4 regions of the Kitasatospora sp. CB02891 genome follow, and region 2 is predicted to be linked to each of the others. Evidence: riboswitches for the same ligand, from Rfam matches in the RefSeq annotation. Region 2 holds a riboswitch; each other region holds the start of a gene.

Region 1 (4,800 bases), on a different contig from region 2:
CGGGCCGGGTGGAGCTGTACCGCCGCAGGTACGGCCTCTGACAGCCGGCGGGCGAAGGGCCCCGGGAGTCTCCCGGGGCCCTTCGCCCATGCCGATGCCCCGATCGGCCTGCTCACGTACCGGCCGGGCTCATCTGCCGGCCGGCGGGGGGACGGAGACCACCAGGGTGAGGCGGCAGTCGACGTCGCCCTCGTTGCGGTAGCTGTGGGCGGTGCCGGCCTCGTAGGAGGCGGTGGAGCCGGCCGGGACGCGGTGGGCGCGGCCGTCGAGCACCAGGGTGAGTTCGCCCTCGTCGATCCGGGCGATCTCGACGGTGCCGGCCGGGTGCGGGTCGGAGGCGTGGGTCTCGCCGGGTCGCAGGTGCCAGTTCCACAGCTCCAGCGGGCCGGGGGCCTCGATGCCGTTCAGCAGGACGCCGCTGCCGCCGTCCGGGCCGCTCCACAGCCGCACCGCCTCCTCGGCGGGGACGATCCGCACCACCGAGGTCTCGTCGTAGTCGAGCAGACGGGCGATCGAGACGCCGAGGGCGTCGGCGAGGCGGACCACGGTGCCGACGCTGGGGTTGGTGCGGGCCTGCTCGATCTGGACCACCATGCCGCGGCTGACGCCGGAGCGGGCCGCGAGGGCGTCCAGGGTGTGGCCGCGTTCGGTGCGCAGCCGCTTGAGGTTGCGGGCGAGGGCCTGGGTGACGAGATCGGGTTCCGGCACGCTTGAGTCCAATATATTGGTTGGGTCGGTTCAGGGGGGTGAACTATGCTGCGACCGCACGACAGGTCCACCGACTGTACTGCGGAGTCCACCATGCTGCCCCGACCCGACGCGCTCCCGGCCTCATGAGCGCCGCTCTCGCCCTGCTCGCCAGCCTGCTCTGGGGCGTCGCCGACTACGGCGGCGGCACGATCACCCGCCGACTGCCCGCGCTCGGCGTCGTGGTGCTCTCGCAGACCGCGGCCGCCCTGGTCCTCGCGGTGGCCGTCACCGCCACCGGCGGCTGGGCGGACGCCGGGCCCGCGCTCCGGTACGCCGTCGCGGCCGGCGTGCTCGGGCCGTTCGCCCTGCTCGCGTTCTACCGGGCCCTCGCCCTCGGACCGATGGGCGTGGTCTCGCCGCTGGCCACCGTCGGCGTCCTGGTGCCGATCGGGGTCGGCCTGTTCCTCGGCGAGCGGCCGGGCGTCGTCCAGGGGCTGGGGATCCTGGTGGCGATCGCCGGGGTCGTGCTGGCGGGCGGCCCGCAGCGCGGCGGACCGGCCGTGAGCCGCCAGGTGCTCGTCCTCACCCTCTCCGCCGCGCTCGCGTTCGGCGCGGTGCTCGCCCTGATCGCGCACGCCAGCGCCGGCGGCGGACTGCTGCTGACGCTGTGCGTGCAACGACTGACCAACGCCGTCGTCGGCATCGGCATGCTGGCCGCCGCCGCCCGCCGGGAGCCGCTCGAACTGCGCGGCGCGGCCCGCTCGTTGCCCTCGCTGACCGCCGTCGGCGTCGCGGACGTGACCGCGAACGGCCTGTACGCCGCCGCCACCCACCTGGGCTCGGTCGCGGTGGCGGCGGCACTGGCCTCGCTCTACCCCGTGGTGACGGCGCTGATGGCGCGCGGCCTGCTCAAGGAGCGACTGCTGCGGGTACAGGTGGTCGGCGCCGGGCTGGCCGTGGCCGGAACGCTGATCCTGGCCGCCAGTTGACGCCCTGCCACCCTGCTTCGGGTCATGTGGCTCCGACTCCGGAGAACGCCTTGGACCGTCGGGCGATCCGCCAGTAGCCGATCGCCGCCGCCCACACCACCACGAACAGGCCGACGATCACGAAGCCCACGTTGTCCAGGCTGAGTCCGGCGATCCAGCCGGACACCGGATCGTCCAGGCCGAACTTGTCGTGCAGCACCGCGACCAGCTCGATGGTGCCGATCACGAAGGCCACCGCGATCGACAGACCCGTGATGGTCAGGTTGTAGTACACCTTGCGGACCGGGTTGGAGAACGCCCACTGGTAGGCGAAGTTCATGAACGTGCCGTCCAGGGTGTCGAACAGGCTCATCCCGGCCGCGAACAGCAGCGGCAGGCAGACGATCGCGTACCAGGGCAGGCCGGACGCCGCGCCCGAGCCCGCCATCACCATCAGGGTGACCTCGGTGGCGGTGTCGAAGCCCAGGCCCAGCACCATGCCCACCGGGAACATCTGGCCGGGCCGGGTGATCGACCGGGTCGCCCGGCTCAGCACCCGGGCCAGGAAGCCCCGGGAATCCAGGTGCTTCTCCAGCTCGGCCTCGTCGTACTGGCCGGCCCGCATCGCCCGGAACACCCGCAGGATGCCCAGCAGGGCCACCAGGTTGAGCGCCGCGATCAGGTACAGGAACGCCCCCGAGGCGGTGGTGCCGATGGTGCCCAGCACCTGATGGGTCGTCGAACCCTCGTCCATCAGCGTGCCCGCCAGCGCGGCCCCGCCGGCCACCAGCGCGGCCATCAGCACCACCATCGAGGAGTGCCCAAGCGCGAACCAGAAGCCCACCGAGACCGGCCGGCGGCCGTCCGCCATCAGCTTGCGGGTGGTGTTGTCGATCACCGCGATGTGGTCGGCGTCGAAGGCGTGCCGCATGCCCAGGGTGTACGCGGTGATGCCCAGGCCCACACCGAACACCTGGGTACCCACCTGGTACTTCTCCGGCACCACCAGGAACAGCAGCGTCCCGAACGCCGCCACGTGCAGGGCCAGGATCACCGCCATCAGGCCGGCGGTGCGCCAGGTGTCCTCGCGGCGCCAGCGGAAAGCAGGAACAGGGGAGCCCGGGACGTTTCCGGGCATGGTCGAATCGGACGCGGTCATCCGCGCATCACGCTCCAGCACCTCGTGGATCACTTCGTGAGATGCCGTGGCCGGTCTCCTGGCTGACGGGGTGTTCGGCGTCGGCGCCCGGCCTTCCCGGCCGCGAACGGCCAGTGGCACGAGGTGGGAGCCGACGACTCCCCGATCACAGTGGCGAGGGCCGCTCCGGACTCCTGTGACGAGCACAGTGCACCGGCTTCCCGAACACCACGGCCCGTCCACCGTAGAACCGTCCCGGGCGCAGCGGCAAGACCGGACCCCTCCGGAGGTGTCGCAGATCACCCCGCCCCGCGAGGTGACGGCGGGTCAGGCCATCCAGAAGAACACGCAGGTCATCCGCTTCTCGTCCAGCGTGGTGCCGTAGTACTCGGTCGCGGTGTGCATCAGGTTGGCGGTGTACAGCAGCAGCCGGTTGTAGCGGTGCGGGACGGCCAGATCCTCGGTGAACGAGTCCGGCGGGACGAAACGGGTGCCGAGCGCGTCCACCAGGTTGTTGTGCGGGGCGACCACGGTGTTCCCGCCGAGCCGGCCGCCCGGCAGGCTCTGCCGGTAGAAACTGGTCCCGCACCGCTTCGGCACGTTCGGGTTGAGGTACAGCACCGCCGCGTAACGGCACAGCGAACGCGAATCGGTGTGCGGACGCGGCTCGCACTCCCCCTCCCCCACCACCTGCACGCAGTTGTGGTTGAAGGTGCCGCCCTCGGCCTCGCTGAGCGCCCACACCCTGGGCACCCCGACGGTCTCCCGCACCAGCTTCTCGACGTGCGCCAACTCGTCCGGCTCCAGGCCCGGCATCCCCCGCAGCCCCGGCCACGACTCCGGCTTGTGCGGGTACCCCTCGTCCCAGTCGGTACGGGCCAGGTGCCGGGCGCGCACCGCGTCCGGATCCGGCAGCACGTCGTCCAGCACCCAGTAATCACGACCCTTGGTGGGTTTGCGGTACGGCAGGACCGGAAGGGCCGGAGTCGGACGGGGGCCCCGGAACGGTTGTGCGGACATGAACCCGACAATAGGAGCGGGCTCCGGAGCCCTCGACCAAGGAGCGGTCAACCTTCCGTCAAGGCTTCCCCTGCGACCCGTTTTGGTGACAGAGCGTCAGGACTGCTGGCAGCGGGGGCACCAGAACAGGTTCCGGGCCGCCAACTCCTCCGTCCGCACCGGGGTTTCGCACACCAGGCACGGCTGGTCCTGCCGCCGGTACACGTACACCTCACCACCGTGGTCGTCCACCCGCGGCGGCCGCCCCATCGCCTCCGGCGTGTGCTCAGGCCGGACGGTGTCGATCCGCCCCGCCGCGACCCCCTCCCGCATCAGCGCCACCAACTCCGACCAGATCGCGTCCCACTCCGCCCGGCGCAGCTCCCGCCCCGCCCGGTGCGGACTGATCCCCAACCGGAACAGCACCTCCGCGCGGTACACGTTGCCGACACCCGCCAGCACCTTCTGGTCCATCAACAACGCGGCCACCGACGTCCCGCTCCGGGAGATCCGCTCCCACGCCGCGTCCCCGACCTCCCCCGCCCGCAACGGATCCGGCCCGAGCCGCCGGTGCAACGCCGCCTTCTCCCCCGGCGTGATCACCTCGCACGCCGTCGGCCCCCGCAGATCCGCGAACCCGCCCTCGTTCACCATCCGCAACCGCACCTGCCCGACCGGCGCCGGCGCCTCCCCCACCCCGAACTCGTACTTCCCGTACAACCCCAGATGCACGTGCAGCCAATCGTCCCCGAACCCCAGGAACAGGTGCTTCCCGTGCGCCTCCGCGACGTCCAACACCCGCCCGTCCAACAGCGCCGCGCCCTCCGCGAAGCGCCCCTGCGGCGAAGAAACCCCCACCACCCGCCCCCCGAACAGCTCCCCGTTCAACCCCGCCAACCGATGCACCACATGCCCCTCGGGCACCCGCGTCAACTCCTCATCCGTTCCCGTCCAACACCCCCATTCTCCCAGCCCCCACCGACACCCCGACAGAGCCCAAAGCCC
Region 2 (4,800 bases):
GTCGCCCCAGATCGCCACCCGGCCCTTGCCGAAGGTGGAGGTGGCGAACGCCGCGCCGGTGTTGCCGCTGTAACCGGTGCGGTAGACCAGGCCCTTGACGTTCGGGTTGTCGGCCGGCTTGAGGGTGAAGGTGGTGCCGTTGCGGATGATCGAGCCGGTGACGGTGCCGAACGGCCCGTTGATCACCGGGTCGGTGGTGGAGGAGATCGCCCGCGGGTTGTCGGTGGTGATGTTCAGCAGGTCGACGGAGAACCCGAACGGGTCGTTGTTGTTGACGCCGTTGCTGGTCAGCAGGTCGTTGATGATGGCCGGGGAGTCCCAGCCGTCGTTGTTGCGGTCGCTCTGGGTGTGGTCGGAGATCAGGAACAGGCCGCCGCCGTTCTGGACGAACGTCATCACGGCGGTCTTCTCGGCCGCGCTGAGGCGGATGTTGGGCTCGGGGATCACGAACTCGTCGAAGTTGGCGAGGTCGAGCGCGCCGCCGGTGCCGTAGGTGATGGTGTTGCCGGCGGGCAGCGTCTTCAGGCTGTAGTTGCCGGTCTTCTGCAGGGCCACGCCCCAGGCCGAGAGGGCGCCGGTCCAGCTGGTCTCGGTGGTCGGGTTCGCGTTCTGCGCCAGCGGGTCGGGCTGGCTGGTGGAGATGATCCAGTCCGCGTTGCCCGCGGTCTCCGCCTTGGTGTTGTCGAACAGCACCCGCTTCGGGGTGGCGGCGGCGGCCGCGGCGGCGGTCTTGGGGGTGGCGGCGGTGGCGTGCTGCGGGACGGCGCTCGCACCCGCTGCGGCCACCAGCGCGGCGGCGGCGAGGGCCAGCGGGCGGGCGGCCTTCCACGTTCTGATCATCTGTCAATCTCCTTGGACCACGAGAACCATGGGGTGCGCTACGCGCGTAGGCGGGCACACGCTGCCATGGTGGGGTAATCGGAGCTTGAACGGAACATGTCGATCTCACGCTGTCCGCAATCACCCGGTTCGTCCCGGCGTGACAGTGATCACGTGGCGATCGGGACAGCCGTGTGCCCGGAACGCCAGGTGGGGACGGCGTTCCGGGCACGGGAGGTGACGGCGCTCGCGCCAGTGCGGTGACGGCGCGTCAGGCGGCGTCAGGCGATCTCGGCGGGCTCCGCGGCGAGCAGCGCCGGGACGGGGCGCGGGCGGCTCTCGGCGTCGATGGCGACGAAGGTGAGCCGGCCGGTGGCGACCTGGGTGACGGGGCCGGCGGCGTTCCAGCGCTCGGCGGTGACGGTGACGTGGACGGTCATCGAGGTGCGGCCGGCCCGTTCGAGTTCGGCGTGCGCGGTGAGCAGGTCGCCGGCCCGGACGGGGGCCAGGAAGGCCATGCCGTCCACCGCGGCGGTGACGGCCGGGCCTTCGGCGTGCCGGGCGGCGGCCGCGCCCGCGGCGTCGTCGATGAGCTTCATCACCACGCCGCCGTGGATGGTGCCGTAGAGGTTGGTGTCGTGCTCGCTCATGATGTGCGCGAGGGTGACCTGGGACGCCTGGACGGGCTTGGCGGCGGCCGTCACGGCTACGACGGTCTGGTCTGCCACGGGAACTCTCCTTCGCGAGTTGCGGCTCGGACGGTCCGCGGCGCCGGTGGGCGCTGCGGGCGGCGGCAGGTCTTCGGACTCGCGGGCATCTCCCGTGGAGGGCCTGTCTACTGGCCGTCGCTTCCCGGGCCGGTCGGGCCCAGTGCGTGTGACGGCGGTCGTTCCCGCTCACCGCTGCGAGGCAGTCCTGGACTCGCACCAGGTTCCCTCTTGCGACGCGCCCGCCCTGGCTCGGACGGGGGCGAACCGCTGCCCGACCAGCCTATATCCCCGTTCGAGGTGCTCCCGACGGCGGTGGCGGTCAGCCCGCCGGGCGGTGCCACGGGGCGTCGGCGCGGGTCGGGGCCGGGTCGGCGGTCAGGCGCAGCGCGTAGGTGTCGGCGTCGTCGTCGGTGTCGTCGGTGTCGTCGGCGACGGGGCCCAGGTAGTCGTGGCCGGTGAGGTGGCACCAGGCGGGGAGGTCGAGCGGGGCGGCGGGGTCGGTGGCGCGGACGTGCACCAGGGTGCCGGCGGGGGCGTCCGCGATGGCGGCGCGCAGGCGCAGCAGCAGGGTGACGCAGAGCAGTCCGCGGCCGTCGAAGGTGATCGCGGGTTCCTGACGGTTCGTCATCGCCGGCCCCGGGCGGCCGCGGTGGCGAGGGCGGGGAGGATCAGCAGGGCGAGCAGGCCGCCGCCGAGCGCGAGGACGGGGTAGCCCGCCAGGTCGACGACGGCGCCGGAGGCGAGGCCGCCGGTGGCGCCGGCGATGGCGATGGCGACGTCGACGCCGCCCTGGGTCTTGGCGCGGGTGGCGAGCGGGACGGCGTCGGTGAGGATCGCGGTGCCGGAGACCAGGCCGAAGTTCCAGCCGAGGCCGAGCAGGACGAGCGCGAGGGCGAGCAGCGGGACGGAGTGCGCGGGGGCGGCGGCGGCGAGCAGGCCGGCCACGAGCAGGGTGAGTCCGGCGGCGGCGCCGACGGCGAGCGGGCCGTGCCGGTCGACCAGGCGTCCGGTGAGCGGGGAGGGCAGGTACATCGCGGCGACGTGCAGGGCGATGACGAGTCCGGAGGCGGCGGTGCCCTGTCCGGCGTCGTGCATGTGGACGGGCGTCATGGTCATCACGCCGACCATGACCACCTGGGTGACCACCATCACCTGGGCGCCGAGCAGGACGCGGTTGCGGGTGCGGGCGGTCGACGCGGCGGCGGCCGCGGGGTCGTCGGCCGGGGCCTGCTCCGTCGGGGCCGCGGCGGCGCGGGCGAGCAGCAGCGGGTCGGGGTGCAGCCGGGTGGCGAGGACGACCGCGGCGGCGGCGTAGGCCAGGCCGGCCAGCAGGAACGGTCCGGCGAGGCGCGGCAGGTGGACGGCGTGCGCGAGGGCGCCGGTGGGGGCGGCCAGGTTGGGGCCGAGGACGCCGCCGAGGGTGGTGGCGACCAGCACGGTGGAGATCGCCCGGGCCCGGTGGCCGGGGGCGGCGAGGTCGGCCCCGGCGTAGCGGGCCTGGAGGTTGGTGGCGGTGCCGGCGCCGTAGACGAACAGGGCGAGGAACAGCAGGACGGGGCTGTCGAGCGCGGCGGCGGCGATCACGCCGACGCTGCCGACGGCGCCGGTGGCGTAGCCGACGGCCAGTCCGGGGCGGCGGCCGCGGGCGGCGGATATTCGGCTCACCACGATCGCGGCGAGCGCGCTGCCGGCGGTGAACAGCGCACTGGGCAGCCCGGCCAGTCCGGTGCTGCCCAGCATGTCCTGGGCGAGCAGCGCCCCGACGGTGATCCCGGCGGCCAGCCCCGCGCCGCTGAGGATCTGGGAGGTGACCAGCACGCCCAGGATGTGCCGCTGAACGGCGGGGTCGGCAGCGAGTTCGGCGGGTGGCGGCGCGGCGACGCCGGCGCTGGTCTCGGACTTCACGGCTCTCCTCTATTCTCCAATGTTTCGTGGAATACCTTAACCGCCCGCTGTCCCGACGGAACCCGTCCCGACCGCCCCATTCCGCCCCCGACCGGCCTGCCGGGCCCGCCGACCGAGCGCCGGGCGCACGTGTCGGGAGCGGTAGCGCCGGCGGGTGCGGCGAGCGCCCCCCGTGCGAGTGATCAATGGGACTCGATGGGCGGAGCGCACATCTCGGGGTGTGCGGCGCTGCCAGGCTGGGCCGGTGATCTCTCGACGCGGACTGCTCTTTGCCTCCGGCGGCGCGGTGACGGCCGCCACCCTGGCCGGCCCGGTGGCCGGCTCCTCTCGTGCGGCGGGCGCGGCTCCGCCGGACCCGGCACGGAAGGCGGCGGCGCTGATCATGGCGCGCCGGATCCTGCTGACCGACGCCGACCACAACGACCTGACGCTCGACTACCTCAAGCTGCTGACGGGCCGTCAGCGTCTCAAGAAGACCGAGTCGCGCGACGTCGTGGTGGTCGGCGCGGGCGTGGCCGGCATGGTGTGCGCCCGGCTGCTGCAGGCGGCCGGGCACAGGGTGCGGGTGCTGGAGGCCAACCGCAGCCGGGTCGGCGGCCGGGTGAAGACCTTCCGCGGCGACGTCTGGCAGGACCCCCGGCTGCACGCCGAGGCCGGCGCGATGCGCATCCCGTCCAGCCACGTGCTGACCCTCGCGCTCGCCGACCACCTGAAGGTGCCGCGCCGCCCGTTCGACCTGGTGGACCTCCCGCCGGTGCCGGACCAGGTCTCGCACGACTCCCGCGTGGTCTACAAGTCGTGGACGGGCGAGGAGTTCGCCAGCGGCGAGGCCCCCGTGTACGTCGCGCCGAAGGGGCTCGGCAACCGCTTCGTGCACGTCAACGGACAGACCGTCAGCAAGGCCGACTACAACGCCGCCCCGGGCCCGATCAACAAGAGTTTCGGCTGGGACAGCGGCCAGACCACCGCCGCGGCCTTCGACAAGGCGCTCGACACCGCCCGCGCCTACACCATGACGAAGAACCCCGACGGCAGCTGGACGGACAAGCCGATCGCCGACCGGGTCACCGGCATGGCGGACCTGCTGTACGACATGGACGGCTACTCGCTGCTGCGCTACCTGCAGGAGGGCGAGGGCTGGAGCGACGCCCAGGTCCAGGCCGTCGGCACGCTGGAGAACCTGACCAGCCGACTGTCCTACGGCTTCCTGCACTCGGTGTTCGACGCCGGCGACATCAACCCGTCCGTCACCTACTTCGAGTTCAACGCGGGCACCGACGCGCTCACCGAGGCCCTGGCCGCCGACCTGCCGATCGAGCGCGGCCAGGTCGTCACCCGGGTCCGCACGGACGGCGACGGCGTGACG
Region 3 (4,800 bases), on a different contig from region 2:
GTAGTGCTCGCGGATGCCGGTGGCGGTGGCGATCACCAGGTCCGCCTCGGCGAGCCGCTCCGGGCCGCACGGGACGTGGACGTCGAATCCGGCGTGGGTGCGCATCGGGCCGGGCCGGTCGGCGACCAGGCCGAACTCGTACACCGGCAGGCCGGTGTCGCTGCGGTCCAGGCCGAACACCTCGCAGGCCACCCCCAGCTCGAAGGGGTGGACCTCCTCCATCACGATCACCGCGACGTTCTTCAGCATCCGCCCAGCATGGCAGTGGCAGGATTTCGCGGCAATGGTGCGTTCCTGCCACTCGTGGCGGGCGGCCGGCGCGCGGAGAGTGGGGCCATGACCTCCACGCTCGCCCTGCTGGGCCTCCTCGCCGGCTTCGGACTCCTCGGCGTCCTGGTCGGCCGGGACCTGGACCGCAACGCCCGGCACGGCCGGGACGACCGGCACCGGCCGACCGGCTGGCCCTTCGACCCGGACCTGGCCGACCCGCGCCGGACGCGGTCCGGCACACTGTCCGGATGCACTCCCCGATCGTCCGCCGCGCCCTCGACCACGACCTCGCCGGAGCCGGGGAGGTCAGCGTCGAAGCCTTCGTCGGCGACGGCCACACCCGTCCCGACTCCGGCTACGTCGAGCTCCTCCGGGACACCGGGCGCCGCAACCGGGAGGCCGAGCTGCTGGTCGCCGTCGACGGCGACGGGACGGTCCTCGGCTGCGTGACGTTCGCCGCAGGCGGCACCCCCTGGGCGGACATCGCGCTCCCGGACGAGGGCGAGATCCGGATGCTGGCGGTCGGCGCGGCCGCCCGCGGGCGCGGCGTCGGACGGGCGCTGGTGGGCGCGGCGATCGACCGCAGCCGGGAACTCGGACTGGCCGGGATGGCGTTCTCCACCCGGCCGGAGATGACCGCGGCGCACCGGATCTACGATGCTCTGGGCTTCCTCCGCACCCCCGAACGGGACTGGGAGGCGGCCCCCGGCATGGATCTGATGGTCTACACGATGCGGTTCTGAGGCCCCTCGGGCGCGGTTTCCGTTGTCTACGCGCGGCACCACGACGCGACACGCGCTACTACATCTGGTGCCGCCAGCTCCAGCCGCCACAACATGTATGCTCGACCTCGCTGTCGAAGCAGGGGAACCCGGTGAAAGTCCGGGACTGCCCCGCAACGGTGAGCGGGCTGTAGCGACGCCCGCGCAGTCCGAGGACCTGCCGACGGTGTGCGACACGGCATCCCCGCAGACGCCATGCAGCACTGTTTTGCCGTCCGGCCTCGCGGGCGGGCCGGGGGTGGGTCTTTCGCGCGCCGTTCGATCGTTGTCGGCGTGCCGTCCTCCCCTGCCGCACGCGTGCCGTCGGACACCTCGATCCACGTCCGTCGCCGCCACAGGAGAGAGTGCGCCTTGACCGTCGCCGCCTCAGTCACCCTGCCGTCCCAGGGATCCGCCGACGCCTTCACCGACCCCGGTGCGGCGCTGCTTCGGCTGCTCACCGACCGCAGCACCGACCTCCCCCAGGTGGACCCCGGCCACGTCGCCGCCGCCGCGCTGCGCGGCCGCCACGCCGGCTCGGACTTCGCCGAGCTGCGCGGGCTGGCCGTGGAGGCCGCCGCGTCGATGATCGCCGAGGACCCGCAGTACTCGAAGCTGGCCGCCCGCCTGCTGGCCATGGAGATCGCCGACGAGGCCGCCACCCAGGGCGTCACCTCGTTCTCCGCCTCGATCGCCGTCGGCCACGCCGAGGGCCTGATCGGCGACGCCACCGCCGAGTTCGTGGCCGCGCACACCGCGCTGTTCGACTCGCTGATCGACGCCGCCGGCGACGACCGCTTCGAGTACTTCGGCCTGCGCACCGTGCAGTCCCGCTACCTGCTGCGCCACCCGATCACCCGCAAGGTGGTCGAGACCCCGCAGCACTTCCTGCTGCGCGTGGCGGCGGGCCTGGCGGTCGGCACCTCCGAGCAGTCGGTGCTGGAGGTGGCCGAGCTGTACAAGCTGATGAGCCGCCTGGAGTACCTGACCAGCTCCCCGACGCTGTTCAACTCCGGCACCCGGCACCCGCAGATGTCCTCCTGCTACCTGCTGGACTCGCCGCTGGACAACCTGGACTCGATCTACAACCGGTACGCGCAGATCGCCCGGCTGTCCAAGCACGCCGGCGGCATCGGCCTGTCCTACTCGCGGATCCGCTCCCGCGGCTCGCTGATCCGCGGCACCAACGGCAAGTCGAACGGCATCGTCCCGTTCCTGCGCACCCTGGACTCCTCCGTGGCGGCGGTCAACCAGGGCGGACGGCGCAAGGGCGCGGCCTGCGTGTACCTGGAGACCTGGCACGCCGACATCGAGGAGTTCCTGGAGCTCCGCGACAACACCGGCGAAGAGGCCCGGCGCACCCACAACCTGAACCTGGCGCACTGGATCCCGGACGAGTTCATGCGCCGCGTGAACGCCGACCAGGACTGGTCGCTGTTCTCCCCGGCGGACGTGCCCGAGCTGGTCGACCTGTGGGGCGCCGACTTCGACGAGGCCTACCGCAAGGCCGAGCTGGCCGGCAAGGCCGTGCGCACCATCCCCGCGCAGACCCTGTACGCCCGGATGATGCGCACCCTGGCGCAGACCGGCAACGGCTGGATGACCTTCAAGGACGCCTCCAACCGGGCCGCCAACCAGACCGCGCTGCCGGGCCGCACGGTGCACTCCTCGAACCTGTGCACCGAGATCCTGGAGGTCACCGACGACTCCGAGACCGCGGTCTGCAACCTGGGCTCGGTCAACCTGGGCGCGCACGTCGCCCCGGGCGCCACGGCCGACGACCTGATCAACGCCATGGACTGGGACCGCCTGGACGCCACCGTGCGCACCGCGGTGACCTTCCTCGACCGCGTGATCGACATCAACTTCTACCCGACCACCGAGGCCGGGACGTCCAACTCCCGCTGGCGCCCGGTCGGCCTCGGCGTGATGGGCCTGCAGGACGTCTTCTTCAAGCTGCGGCTGGACTTCGACTCCGCCGAGGCGAAGCAGCTGTCCACGCTGATCTCCGAGCGCATCATGCTCACCGCGTACGAGCGCTCCGCGGACCTGGCCGAGCAGTTCGGCCGCCACGAGGCGTACGGCGAGACCCGCGCGGCCCGCGGCCAGCTGCACATCGACCATTTCTTCAAGGACCAGCACAGCGGGGCGGCCGCCCCGCAGTGGACCGAGCGCTGGGACGCGCTGCGGGTCCGGATCGCCGAGACCGGCCTGCGCAACTCGCTGCTGCTGGCGATCGCCCCGACCGCGACCATCGCGTCCATCGCCGGCGTCTACGAGTGCATCGAGCCGCAGGTGTCCAACCTGTTCAAGCGCGAGACGCTGTCCGGCGAGTTCCTCCAGGTCAACCCGTACCTGGTGCGCGAGCTGAAGGAGCTCGGCGTCTGGGACCAGCAGACCCGGGACGAGCTGCGCGAGGCCAACGGCTCCGTGCAGGACTTCAAGTGGCTGCCGGAGAACGTCCGTTCGCTGTACCGCACGGCGTGGGAGCTGCCGCAGCGTGCGCTGATCGACCTGGCCGCCGCCCGGCAGCCGTACATCGACCAGAGCCAGTCGCTGAACCTGTTCATGGCGGCGCCGACCATCGGCAAGCTGTCCTCGATGTACGCGTACGCGTGGAAGGTCGGTCTGAAGACCACCTACTACCTGCGTTCCCGTCCCGCGACCCGGATCGCCCAGGCCGCGTCGGGCGCCGCCCGCACCGCCGCCCCCGTGCCGGTGCAGACCCCGACCCTCAGCCAGGCCGAGCAGGACGCCATCGCCTGCTCCCTGGAGAACCCCGAGTCCTGCGAGGCGTGCCAGTAATGAGCTCCGAAGACCAGAAGAAGATGCTGCTCGACCCGGGCTTCGAGCTGACGCTGCGTCCGATGCGCTACCCGTCGTTCTACGACCGGTACCGGGACGCGATCAAGAACACCTGGACGGTCGAGGAGGTGGACCTGCACTCCGACGTCGCCGACCTCGCCAAGCTCTCCGAGGGCGAGCGGCACATGATCGGCCGGCTGGTCGCGTTCTTCGCCACCGGTGACTCGATCGTGTCGAACAACGTGGTGCTGAGCCTCTACAAGCACATCAACTCGCCGGAGGCGCGGCTCTACCTGTCGCGGCAGCTGTTCGAGGAGGCCGTGCACGTCCAGTTCTACCTGACGCTGCTGGACACCTACCTGCCCGACCCGGAGGACCGGAACGCGGCCTTCGCCGCGGTGGAGAACATCCCCTCCATCGCGCAGAAGGCGCAGTTCTGCTTCAAGTACATGAACGCGGTCGACCACATCGACTCGCTGCAGAGCAAGGAGGACCGGCGGGCCTTCCTGCTGAACCTGATCTGCTTCGCGGCGTGCGTCGAGGGCCTGTTCTTCTACGGCGCGTTCGCCTACGTGTACTGGTTCCGCAGCCGCGGCCTGCTGCACGGCCTGGCGACCGGCACCAACTGGGTGTTCCGCGACGAGTCGATGCACATGGACTTCGCGTTCTCGGTGGTCGACACCGTCCGTGAGGAGGAGCCCGACCTCTTCGACGACAAGATGGCCCAGCAGGTCACCGAGATGCTGGAGGAGGCCGTCGAGGCCGAGCTCCAGTTCGCCCGCGACCTGTGCGGCGAGGGCCTGCCCGGCATGAACACCGAGTCGATGCGCCAGTACCTGGAGGCCGTCGCCGACCAGCGCCTGGCCCGGCTCGGCATGCCGATCCGCTACGGCTCCACCAACCCGTTCGGGTTCATGGAGCTGCAGAACGTCCAGGAGCTGACCAACTTCTTCGAGCGCCGGGT
Region 4 (4,800 bases), on a different contig from region 2:
GACCGCCTGACCCCGACCGGCCGGCCGGCATCCAGCAGCAAACCGGAGGGGGCCCACCCCGCAACGGCAGGCCCCCTCCGGCAGTTCCAACACGCTGACCCGACCCGCCAAACCCCCTGCGCCAGGCGGGTCGGCCGCACTGAAGCCCGTGATCACCGGCGTAGCGTCAACCGCCGCACCGCATCCGTCGGTGCCGAGAATGATCACGGATCGGGCGGTGGGGTGATCCCGAGCAACTGCTTCCCGCCGGACGAGTGGTCCGGTGAAGGAGCTCGATGAGGAGAACGCGCGGGCGGCGCCGAAACCCCCTCCAGATTCACACCCGACCCGCAGCTGTTCGGTAGCCCACCGTGAACACCACGGCCCTTCCTGATGCAGGTCCGCCGGGGTTCCGGTCTGATACGGACATACCGGGTCAGGGCACCCGCGCGCGCACGCTCAGAGAGGCTCCAGCCGTGACAACCTCGATCGCCGTCGTCCTCGTTCACGGACGCCGACCGCACAGCAGCTCGGCGGACACCGCGTTCGGCGGGCCGGCACGACCGACCGTGGAGACCTCGCGGTGACCCCTTCCACACCGTCGCGATCGGCGAGGCCCGGTGACGACGACGGTCTGACCGGCCAGACCGTCGTCGTCACCGGGGCCGGGCGTGGCATCGGGCTCGCGATCACCGAGGCGTTCCTCGCAGCGGGATGCCACGTCGTCGCGGGATCACGGACACGCACCGAGGCCCTCGACACGCACGTGGAGCAGGGCGCGAACCTCACCGTCGTGGAAGTCGATCTCGCGACACCGGGCGGTCCGGCCGGGCTGATCACCGAGGCCGCCCGGCTCCATGGCGGCATCGACGTGCTGGTGAACAACGTCGGAGCGGTGCGCCCGAGGGTGGACGGTTTCCTGAGCGTGACGGACGAGGACTGGGACTGGGCCCTGAGCGTCAACCTCCTGACCGCCGTCCGCACCACCAGGGCTGCCCTGCCGCACCTGCTCGCCTCCGGCGCGGGACGCATCGTCACCGTCTCCTCGGTCAACGCCCGGCTGCCGGACCCCCTGGTCATCGACTACGGTGCCGCCAAGGCTGCACTGACCAACTTCTGCAAGGCCCTGTCCAAGGAGGTGGGACCACAGGGGGTGCGGGTGAACACGATCGGCCCCGGCCCGGTGGAGACCGCGCTGTGGCAGGGCACCGATGGCGTCGCCGCCACGGTCGGTCGATCCCGTGGTACCGGCCCCGACGACGTGGCCCGCGCTGCCGCGGCCCAGTCCGCGACCGGCCGCTTCACCCGCCCGGCGGAGGTCGCGGACCTCGTCCTGTTCCTCGCCGGCCCAGGCGCCGCGAACATCACGGGTGCCGACTTCGTCATCGACGGCGGGCTCGTGGACTCCCTGTGAAAAGAGTCAGGGTCCCGGTGGGGCAAGCTCGCCACCTGGCGCCTCGCCAGCTCCGGCCGAGGTGACTGCCCCGAGCGACACAGACTGAACTGGGCGTCGACCCCCGCGCCCGGGCCCTCGTAGGCGGCAACGACAAGGCCCGAGGACCGCAGGAGGGCCAGATCGTCCGGCTGGTCCGCGAGGAACTGAAGGATCTTCGGGAGGCAAGGTCTCTCCTCCCGCTGACAACTGAGGACCCCGGCGGACCACGGCAGGAGCGACGGAGTCGGCTACGGCCGCAGGCCGGGGGTGTTCCTGATGAAGTGGTCGAACCCCAGCGGGGGGCGTCCGAGGAGTTCGGCAACGTCGTTCGTGGCCCGGTCGTACCGGTTCTCGCCGTGCAGCCGCGCCATCGTGGCGATGTGCTCGAAGACGTGGGGCGGCAGGTCCTGCGTCCTGAGGTCGCGGTCCAACCACTCCTCGTACGGCACGTCGACGTACGTGATGGCCCGGCCCAAGGCGGCGGAGAACTCGGCCGCGATGACGCTCATGTCACGCGAGCGCGCTCCGGTCAGTTCGTAGACGCGGCGGGACGGCGGAGCTGAATCGAGCAGCAGCCGTGCGACGACCTCCGCCACATCGGCTGCGGCGACCGGCGAGGTCCGCGCGGACCCGAACGGCAGACGGATCGTGCGGTCGCGGAGGATCGACGCGAGGGCGATCCGCGCGAACAGCGGATTCTCCATGAACACGGTGGGCCGGACGTGGACGACCGGGACCCCCGACCAGTCGAGGACGTGCTCGGTCAGCCAGTGCAGCCGCTGCTGCCGGGACTCCGCACGGCTGGTGAGGTCCATCTGCGAGACCGTCATCTGCGAGATGCTCACCAGCAGATCGAAACCCCCGCTCTCCCGCGCGGCCGCGGCCACCGTCGTCGCCGCCTCCAGGTACGCGGGCGACACGCCCATCCCGAAGTAGGCCCGCCGGCAGCCCGCCAGCGCCTCGGCCACGTCGGCCCCGCGAGTGAGGTCACCGACCACCACCTCGACGCCGTCCACGGCCCTCAGCGCCGAGGCCCGCTCGTCGTCGTGGTGCACGAGCGCCCGGACCGGCACGCCCTCGGCACGCAACCGGTCGACGACCGCTCGTCCGACCCCGCCGACGCGCCCGCCGACACCAGTGACAAGGACGGGTTGGAACTGCACCGCGACCACCTCCTGCCCTCCGGGCCGGGAAGCCACTCCGCTCGGCCCGTTCGGGACAACCCTACGGACCGCGAATCGCCCACGCAGCCGCCTCCGGCAGGAACCGCCCGCTCCCGGCGGGGTGATCCACCCCTGCGCACACGGTGCTGGCCGAGGTGTCGCCGGCGAAGGGCAGACGGCCGTGTTCGCCGGGCAAGGCCTCCATCCTGCTGCCGTTGCCGGCGACCGGTCACCGGTGGTTGACGATGCCGGAGACGCCCCAGCCGATCGTGGCGAGCACCACGGCGAAGATCAGCCCGGCCAGGGTGCGGCCGAGCGGTCCGGCGGTGGGGCGGTCGGTGGCCGGCCGGCCGGGGAGGGGCGCCGGGTTGAGCAGGCGCAGGCCGAGGGCGAACAGGGCGGGCAGGCCGGCGCCGGTGAGCAGGCCGACCACGACGATCCGCCAGATCGCGTCCAGGTTGATCCAGGAGTTCACCGGCTGACCTCGTCGGTCCTGGTGGGCTCGGGCGCCACCGTGCCCGTCCACGCGGCGTTGACGTTCTCCGCGGTGACGGCCGGGCGGCGGGACCTGATGCGGCCGCGGCCGGAGATGATCACCCAGCACGCTGCCCGCGGCACCAGGACCCGGTCCGGCTCGGCGCTCACACAGTCGTACAGTGCCGGTGAACGGGCAGGTCGCGTTCACGGAGATCGACCCCGAGGGCGGGCACATCCATCACGGCGCCGGCCCGGGTACCCGGCCCACTGGCTGAACTCGCCTACCGGATCGCCGGGTTGAGGCAGAAGGCGCGCGAGGGCAAGGGCTGGGTCGCGGACACCTGCCTGCTGCGCCGCGCCGACCCCTCCCAGGGACCGGACACATCACCGACTTTGCGCCGGAAGCCGCCCGGGGCGTTCTAGACTGACCGCGCAACTGGTTCGCCCTGTCCGCCAGGCAGGGCGTCGTAAGAGGGAACCCGGTGGGAATCCGGGACTGCCCCGCAGCGGTGAGTGGGAACGACCGCCGTCATACGCACTGGGTCCGGACGGGCCTGGGAAGCGACGGCCAGTAGGTGCCCGGGATCGATCAACTCCCCGGGTGTGCCCGCGAGTCCGAAGACCTGCCCGTTGCCCGGATGCGTCCGTTCGCACCCGGTAGCCGGTGACCTCGAGGGCGGGTCGGCACGGACACCCGGCGGGCAGGCGCGGTCGAGCGCCGCACCGCCCGGTCTTCGCCACCCCGCGCGCCCTCCTGTGCACCGGACCCAGGATCAAGGCTCGCGAGGAGAGTCCCCTTGACTACGAAGTCCGTAGCCGCGGCAACCGTCCACGGCTACCCCCGCCAGGGCGGGAACCGGGAGCTGAAGAAGGCGATCGAGGGCTACTGGAAGGGCGCCGTCACCGCCGACGCGCTGCTCGCCACCGCCGCCGAACTGCGCTGCACCAACTGGCGCCAACTGGTGGGCGCCGGCATCACCGAAGTCCCCACCGGCGACTTCTCGCTGTACGACCACGTGCTCGACACCACCGTCGCCCTCGGCGCGATCCCGCCCCGCCACCGGGCCGCGTACGAGGCCGATCCGCTGGACGGCTACTTCGCCATGGCGCGTGGCACCCAGCAGACGCCGCCGCTGGAGATGACCAAGTGGTTCGACACCAACTACCACTACCTGGTACCCGAGTTGGGGCCGGACACGGTATTCGCCCCGGACTCCGCCAAGCAGGTCGGCGAACTCCGCGAGGCACTCGGCCAGGGCCACCGGGCCCGGCCGGTACTGCTCGGCCCGGTCACCTACCTGCTGCTCGCCAAGCCCGCACCCGGCGCGCCGGACGGCTTCGAACCACTCACCCTGCTCGACCGGCTGCTGCCCGTGTACGCCGAACTGCTGGCCGACCTGCGGGCCGCCGGCGCCGAGTGGGTGCAGCTGGACGAGCCCGCGCTCGTACAGGACCGCACGCCGGCCGAACTGAACGCCGCCGCTCGCGCGTACCGGGATCTCGGCGCGCTGACGGACCGTCCGAAGCTGCTGGTCGCCTCCTACTTCGACCGGCTCGGCGAGGCGCTGCCTGTGCTCGCCAAGTCGCCGGTCGAGGGCCTGGCGCTGGACTTCACCGGCCCGGCCGCGGGCAACCTCGCCGACCTAGCCGCGGTCGGCGGCCTGCCCGGGAAACGCCTGGTCGCGGGCGTGGTGGACGGCCGCAACGTGTGGATCAACGACCTGGGCGCCTCGCTCGCCACCCTCG

The links. A riboswitch is a leader RNA that binds a small molecule or an ion and turns the genes downstream of it on or off. The one in region 2 is predicted to bind cobalamin.
Region 1: linked by a shared signal. The riboswitch ahead of CG736_RS05835 (HoxN/HupN/NixA family nickel/cobalt transporter) and the one ahead of CG736_RS04250 (acyl-CoA thioesterase) in region 2 are both predicted to bind cobalamin.
Region 3: linked by a shared signal. The riboswitch ahead of CG736_RS22965 (ribonucleoside-diphosphate reductase subunit alpha) and the one ahead of CG736_RS04250 (acyl-CoA thioesterase) in region 2 are both predicted to bind cobalamin.
Region 4: linked by a shared signal. The riboswitch ahead of metE (5-methyltetrahydropteroyltriglutamate--homocysteine S-methyltransferase) and the one ahead of CG736_RS04250 (acyl-CoA thioesterase) in region 2 are both predicted to bind cobalamin.

Annotation. Positions count from the first base shown of each region.
Region 1 covers NZ_NNBO01000002.1:61,136-65,935, reverse strand. The annotation lists gene CG736_RS05850 (type B 50S ribosomal protein L31) at 1-41, shown strand, start outside; gene CG736_RS05845 (helix-turn-helix transcriptional regulator) at 130-708, opposite strand; gene CG736_RS05840 (DMT family transporter) at 834-1,679, shown strand; gene CG736_RS05835 (HoxN/HupN/NixA family nickel/cobalt transporter) at 1,702-2,850, opposite strand; cobalamin riboswitch at 2,848-3,044, opposite strand; gene CG736_RS05830 (DUF6445 family protein) at 3,124-3,816, opposite strand; gene CG736_RS05825 (Fpg/Nei family DNA glycosylase) at 3,913-4,719, opposite strand.
Region 2 covers NZ_NNBO01000001.1:895,938-900,737, forward strand. The annotation lists gene CG736_RS04245 (putative Ig domain-containing protein) at 1-840, opposite strand, end outside; gene CG736_RS04250 (acyl-CoA thioesterase) at 1,101-1,547, opposite strand; cobalamin riboswitch at 1,615-1,759, opposite strand; gene CG736_RS04255 (sulfurtransferase TusA family protein) at 1,849-2,157, opposite strand; gene CG736_RS04260 (MFS transporter) at 2,154-3,434, opposite strand; gene CG736_RS04265 (NAD(P)/FAD-dependent oxidoreductase) at 3,679-4,800, shown strand, end outside.
Region 3 covers NZ_NNBO01000010.1:246,540-251,339, forward strand. The annotation lists gene CG736_RS22955 (helix-turn-helix domain-containing protein) at 1-249, opposite strand, end outside; gene CG736_RS22960 (GNAT family N-acetyltransferase) at 519-1,013, shown strand; cobalamin riboswitch at 1,094-1,232, shown strand; gene CG736_RS22965 (ribonucleoside-diphosphate reductase subunit alpha) at 1,404-3,836, shown strand; gene CG736_RS22970 (ribonucleotide-diphosphate reductase subunit beta) at 3,836-4,800, shown strand, end outside.
Region 4 covers NZ_NNBO01000005.1:478,282-483,081, reverse strand. The annotation lists gene CG736_RS14930 (ester cyclase) at 1-10, shown strand, start outside; gene CG736_RS14925 (SDR family oxidoreductase) at 563-1,393, shown strand; gene CG736_RS14920 (NAD(P)H-binding protein) at 1,663-2,577, opposite strand; gene CG736_RS14915 (hypothetical protein) at 2,807-3,052, opposite strand; gene CG736_RS36210 (hypothetical protein) at 3,049-3,222, opposite strand; cobalamin riboswitch at 3,475-3,700, shown strand; gene metE (5-methyltetrahydropteroyltriglutamate--homocysteine S-methyltransferase) at 3,852-4,800, shown strand, end outside.